DNA from 2 places in the Agarivorans sp. QJM3NY_29 genome. Region 1 is predicted to be linked to the other one. Evidence: predicted binding sites of a transcription regulator. Region 1 holds the regulator's gene; the other holds the start of a gene.
The links. The regulator ArgR, encoded in region 1, controls arginine synthesis, uptake and breakdown. The targets are predictions, from matches to a motif close to ANTGAATANNTATTCANT.
Positions count from the first base shown of each region.

Region 1 (3,425 bases):
TACACGCGCTTGGGCAAGTCGCGGCAACTTTTTCAATTAAATTTTTAACAATACCTGCATTAATGTTAAATAAATCAGAGCGATCCATTCCAGGTTTACGCGCCACACCCGCTGAAATTAATACAATGTCAGCACCTTCCAAGGCAGGTGTCGGGTCTTCTCCTGCAAATCCTTGTATTGCGACTTGAGTCGGGATATGGCTCAAATCAACCGCAACCCCAGGAGTAACAGGAGCGATATCATAAAGTGAAAGTTCAGAACCCGCAGGTAATTGAGTTTTTAATAGTAATGAAAGGGCTTGACCTATTCCGCCAGCGGCACCTAATACGGCTACTTTCATCCAACTTCTCCATGCTTTTTTATTGTGGTAGAGGGGTAATCTTTAAAGACACACACAAGATAGCGGAATCTATAAAGAAATACAATTTAGCAACATTTTTAAAGCAACTATAAAACACTAAAAGACCGACTCAATCACACTTTAACAACCCGTTTTAGACCTTGGTCTAACTGTATTTGCTACTTAAAATAAGCTTGGTAGATAGCCTGATACTCGCCATTACTTTTTAACACTTTCAATGCGTCGTTAATTTTCTGGAGTAAACGCTGATCTTGTTTCGACACAGCAATACCTAAACCACTTGCTGGATAAGTTCTATCAGTTTGGAGCACATATTGTGGGTGTTTTACTAACCAATAATGCGCCGCAGCAGAATCCAGCAGCACAGCATCAATACGATCTTGCAGCAAATCCTGCAAAGCCAATTGATAACTAGGGTAAGAAATAGAGAATATGGCTTTACGTTGGCGACGCAAGAAACGCTGGAAACTGGAACCATTCTGTACTGCAACCACCGACTGAGATGTGAGCTTATACTCAGCTTTGGTAATATAGACTGCGATATTGTCAAAATAAGCGTGGCTAAAATTCACTAAACGCTGGCGAGGCTCAGTAATATCCAAGGCTGAAATCGCAAAATCATAGTGCCCAACCGCCACACTGCCCAATAGACTATCGAAGGGTTGGTGATAAAACTGACACTCTCTTTTCATCTGCATACAGAGGGCCTTCGCGAGATCGATATCAAAACCCACCAGCTGCTTATTTTGGTCAAACGACTCAAAAGGCGGATATGAAGCTTCGGTGACAACCCGTAATGGTAGCTCCTCTGCCTGAGCAAAATGTATCAATATTAAGGATAGAAATAACAAAAATTTGCAGCGCATAAGTGATTACTCATCATGTCTTTATAACTATGATAATGCAGCTTTGCTCACTCGAACAACTCATAGCGAGAACTTCACTACCGAATAGTGTGCCAAACTATGCATTTATATGCACAAAAGGGGAATAAAGTTGATATAAGAGTTAAAGTTGGCGACAATAACTGCGGATTTATAAGCTCGGATCACCGATGAAATATAGCGATAAACAAGAACAGTTAATAAAAGCCTTTAAATCACTGTTAAAAGAAGAACGATTTGGTTCGCAAGCTGAAATCGTGACCGCCTTGCAGGAGCAAGGTTTTGAAAACATTAACCAATCTAAAGTCTCACGAATGTTGAGCAAATTTGGGGCGGTTCGCACCCGCAATGCCAAGATGGAAATGGTTTACTGTTTACCTGCCGAATTGGGGGTCCCGACCGTTTCTAGCCAACTTAAAATCTTGGTTTTAGAAATGGACTTCAACGATGCACTAATTGTCATTCATACCAGCCCAGGGGCTGCACAATTAATTGCTCGCCTATTGGATTCTTTAGGTAAGGCCGAAGGGATCCTTGGCACCATTGCCGGAGACGATACCATTTTTATCACCCCTACCCGTCAAATTGACATTGCTGACGTATTTCAATCAGTCAAAGAACTATTCGAAATCAGTTAGCACCTAATGGCCCCTTCCCCAAACTAAGCTTTGGGGAAGACAAAAGCCGCTAAATGTTCCACCGATAACCAAACTTTAACCCCAGGTTCAGCCTGCCAATGATCGCGCATGCGAGCATGTAAAACCTGCTCTGGTAGCGCGGCTAATCGTAGCCTAAAATGGGTTTCGTTACCCATGGGATGAACTGAAATGATAGTTGCTTCAATCATCTCACTATTTTCGAGTTGATGAACCATGACATCTTTGGCCCGCACGATCACTTCAACTGCTTGCTCGTCGGCAAATTGCTCTGCCGCAAATGAGCCCAGAGCCGTCACCACTTTTCCTTGCCGCACCTTGGAGGAAAATCGATTACTCGGGCCAAATAAAGCGGCAACAAAAGCATTCTTTGGCTGATTGTAGAGTTGTTGTGGCGTGTCATCTTGAATGATTTTACCCTGCTCCATCACGACAATTCGATCGGCAATAAACATTGCCTCGAAAGGATCATGGGTGACCATTAACGCCGGCGTATCACTCTTCTTTAAAATATCGAGGGTTTCTTCTCGCACCTGTTGACGTAAATGCTCATCTAAGGCCGAGAATGGTTCGTCAAGTAGCAGCGTACTTGGCTCAGGAGCAAGCGCCCGAAGTAAGGCGACACGTTGCTGCTGACCTCCGGATAAAGTGTGTGGGAAGCGCTCCAGCAAACCGTTCATGCCCATGTTTGCTAAGCTATCTTGAACCCATTGACGTCGTTGCGGTAGGTCTTGACGAGTAGCGAAACCATATTCAATATTAGCGCGAACAGTCATGTGCGGAAAGAGCGCGTAGTCTTGGAACATCATGCCTATCGCACGTTGCTCAGGAGGCAGATGAATCCCTTTAGCGGGCGCTGCCACTAATTTTTGTTGCAAATAAAGCTCACCGCTTTGCAAACGTTCTAAACCAGCAATCAATCTTAGTAAGGTGGTTTTTCCACAACCTGATGGCCCAAGTAAGGCAACAATTTGGTGGCTATCCACCGTTAAACTAACATCTTTTAGTGCTTGCTGCTTACCGTAGTAATGATTAACTTGGCGTAACTCTATACTCATGGAGGCTAAACTTCCTTATCGACGAGGCTCTGATAAACCAATATTGCGGCTCATGATGATCACCGGAATAATACCAGCCAGCAAAATGGTGAGTGCCGCCAAAGCACTCTGTTCTAACTGTTCTAATGAGGCTAAGTCCCACACTTGGGTGGACAAAGTATTAAAATTGAATGGTCTTAGAATAAGAGTGATGGGCAGTTCCTTCATGCTATCGACAAAAACCAACAACATCGCCGTCAGTAAGCTTGGTCTGAGCAAAGGGAAGTGAATACGCCATAAGGTTCTTCCCGAACGACTGCCTAATACCCGCGAAGCATCATCCATCTCAGGGGTGATTTTAGTCAAACTGGCATCTAGCGTTCGATAACTTAAGGCGATAAAACGCAAGGCGTAAGCCAATACCAATGCAGCACTGCTGCCAGTAAATATTAATCCAACCGGATGTTCCAGCCAGGCGATCATTAAA
Region 1 is NZ_CP194036.2:4,144,326-4,147,750, forward strand. Features, by position in the region: gene mdh (malate dehydrogenase) at 1-340, opposite strand, end outside; gene ACRRS0_RS18685 (transporter substrate-binding domain-containing protein) at 520-1,227, opposite strand; gene argR (transcriptional regulator ArgR) at 1,416-1,883, shown strand; gene ACRRS0_RS18695 (ABC transporter ATP-binding protein) at 1,907-2,959, opposite strand; gene ACRRS0_RS18700 (ABC transporter permease) at 2,975-3,425, opposite strand, start outside.

Region 2 (3,425 bases), 1.5 Mb from region 1:
GGTTTAGATCCCGACAAGAGCACCATCTTTGTCCAATCACAGGTACCAGAGCATGCTCAACTCGCTTGGGTACTTAATTGTTATACCCAAATGGGCGAATTGAATCGGATGACTCAGTTCAAAGATAAGTCGACCAAGTATGCGAATAACACCAATGCGGGTTTATATACTTATCCGGCTTTAATGGCGGCGGATATATTACTTTATCAGGCAAATGCGGTGCCGGTAGGGGAAGATCAAAAGCAACATTTAGAACTCACGCGTGATATTGCTAATCGTTTCAATAATCTTTACGGCGAAGTGTTCACGGTACCCGAACCATTTATTCCTCAGTTTGGTGCGCGAGTGATGTCGCTGCAAGAGCCAACCAAGAAGATGTCTAAGTCCGACGATAATGTTAAAGCTTTCATCTTGCTTAGCGATACACCCAAACAAATTGCTAAGAAAATTAAAGCTTCGGTGACCGACTCTGATGAACAGGCGCGGATCTATTTCGATCGAGAAGAAAAACCCGGTGTGTCTAATTTGCTCACGTTACAGTCGGTGGCAACTGGCCAGTCAATTGATGACTTGGTCGCGGGATATGCTGGTAAAATGTATGGTCACTTGAAAGTGGATACCGCCGATGCGGTGGTGGCAATGATGGAACCTATCCAAGCGCGCTATCATGCGCTGCGTGAAGATGAGTCAGCCCTGCAAGCAATCATGGCTAAAGGCGCGGCGCGAGCTAGTGAGCAAGCTCGCCAAACACTACATTCGGTCTATGAGGTACTCGGTTTTATCGGCTTAAAATAGCCTTTACAGCTTGCGGTTCGAAGAAAGCCCAGTGAATGCTGGGCTTTCGTGTTTGTAAGACGTTTGCTTAAGCGAACACGGGTTTTTAGCTTAACGAAAGATCAACCGACCTTCAGCAAAATCGTATAAGATAGTCCTCTTTTATGGCTTTGCATTATGAGTGAGACGATAAGGCTGCATGTTACTCATTATCGATAATTACGATTCGTTTACTTATAACCTTTACCAATATTTTTCGCAGTTAAAGGTTGAGGTTAAGGTGGTGCGTAACGATCAGCTCAGTATTACGCAGATCGAACAAATGGCGCCGACTCACCTGGTTATATCACCAGGACCTTGCTCGCCCAACGAGGCGGGGATATCTTTACAGGTGATCGCTGAATTTGCCGATCAATTGCCTATATTGGGGGTGTGTCTGGGCCATCAGTGTATCGCTCAGCATTTTGGGGCGAGAGTGGTCAGAGCGGACATGCCGATGCATGGTAAGGTCAGGCCAATCCATCATCAGCAGCAATCAGTATTTATGGGTTTGGTCAGTCCAATGGCGGTCACCCGTTATCACTCTTTATTAGTAGAGGCTGATAGCCTGCCAGATTGTTTGGAAGTCACGGCTTGGAGCCATGATCAGCAAGGGCAAGCTTATGAAATCATGGGGCTGCAGCATCGTTCTTTGCCGATCCACTCGGTGCAGTTTCACCCGGAAAGCATTCTTACTGAACAAGGTTTAGGCTTACTCGATAACTTTATTCGTTCGACTATATAGAATGCTAATGTTTAATAACGGTTTAATTTTATAATTAAATCGAATGAATAATTTATGCATATTTATGCGAAAGTTTATGTGTTTTAGAGTAAAATGGCTTATTTGGCAGGACGCTTATTTAGAGCTATGCACTGAACTTGCGTAAAAATGGTTATATTTTGTATGGTGCTTTTGCAGTATGCTCAGACATCATGCTCGATATTTGTCATAATCCCAAGAATATTTACAAACTGTTAACTTCTCTGGCTATCGTTATAGGAATCGCCAGATTGATAAGGAGAACGCTACATGTCACATGCTGTAACTCGTGCGCTTTTTGACCAAGTCATGGTTCCCAATTACGCCCCCGCGGCGATTATTCCGGTGAAGGGCGAGGGCTCTCGTTTATGGGATCAAGAAGGGCGGGAGTATGTCGACTTTGCTGGTGGAATCGCGGTCAACTGTTTGGGGCATTGTCACCCCGCCTTAGTGAAAACCTTGACAGAACAGGGCCAAACACTATGGCACCTGAGTAATGTGCTGACCAACGAACCAGCTTTACGTTTGGCTGAAAAATTGGTGAATAGTACCTTTGCCGAGAAAGTATTTTTCTGTAATTCAGGCGCGGAAGCCAACGAAGCGGCCCTAAAGTTGGCTCGTCGCTATGCGATTGAACATGGAAGCCAAGAGAAAACAAAAATCATTGCCTTCGAACAAGGGTTCCATGGACGTACTTTCTTTACCGTGACGGTGGGTGGACAAGCGAGTTATTCCGACGGTTTTGGTCCTAAACCCGCAGGTGTTGAGCACATTCCCTACAATGATACCGCCGCGCTGGAAGCGTTGATTGATGATCAAACCTGTGCAGTGATGATGGAACCTCTCCAAGGAGAGGGGGGGATCATTAGCGCCGATCTAGAATTTGCAAAAAAAGTTCGCGAGCTGTGTGATAAACACCAAGCATTACTTATTTTTGATGAAGTACAAACTGGCGTCGGCCGCACAGGGGAACTCTACGCTTACATGGGTCTAGGGATCACGCCGGATATACTCACCTCGGCGAAAGCTTTAGGTGGGGGGTTTCCTATTGCGGCTATGCTGACGACAACTGAGATTGCCGCCTCAATGAAGGTCGGCACTCATGGCAGTACTTATGGTGGAAACCCCTTGGCCTGCGCTGTGGCAGCAACTGCCTTCGATATTGTTAATAGTGAATCAGTATTAGCGGGTGTGAAACAACGGGAGCAGTGGTTCAGAGAAGCTTTAATGGCGATTAATGATAAATATCAGGTTTTTTCTGAGGTGCGCGGTAAGGGACTACTGTTGGGTGCGGTGCTGAATGAGCAATATAAGGGGCGTGCGCGCGACTTCTTAGTGGCTGCGGCGGCGGAAGGGCTTATGGTTCTGGTGGCTGGGGCGAACGTGATCCGTTTTACCCCTTCTTTAATTATTCCTCAGCTTGATATAGAGCTGGGTATGCAGCGTTTCGAACAAGCAATTGCCAAAGTGGTAAACGGCTAGTCTTATGGGCTTAGTCTCCTTGTGATACTAGGCCACTTCAATGCTTTATTATCATTCGGCGTGACTCTAAAGGGTCGCGGTGGTTTGTTATTTGATGAATGGAGACTTCGCTATGTTAGTTATCCGCCCTATTAAGGAAACGGACTATCCTGCGTTATTACAAATGGCGGTGGCTTCAGGGGTTGGCTTCACCTCTTTACCGGTTGATGAGCCTCTTTTAAAAGAAAAGCTCGCCCATTCGATACGTTCTTTTACCGCAGATGCTGACAGCCCAGGCAATCAACATTATTTAATGGTTGCTGAAGATAGCGACACCGGAGAAGTGGTTGGGACCACCGCTATTGATGCGGCTGTGGGGATGAGTAAC
Region 2 is NZ_CP194036.2:627,212-630,636, forward strand. Features, by position in the region: gene trpS (tryptophan--tRNA ligase) at 1-795, shown strand, start outside; gene ACRRS0_RS02870 (anthranilate synthase component II) at 974-1,558, shown strand; gene ACRRS0_RS02875 (aspartate aminotransferase family protein) at 1,847-3,058, shown strand; gene astA (arginine N-succinyltransferase) at 3,171-3,425, shown strand, end outside.
Region 2: a site for ArgR is predicted at 1,612-1,629, ahead of ACRRS0_RS02875 (aspartate aminotransferase family protein). Genes of this name have one in related genera too.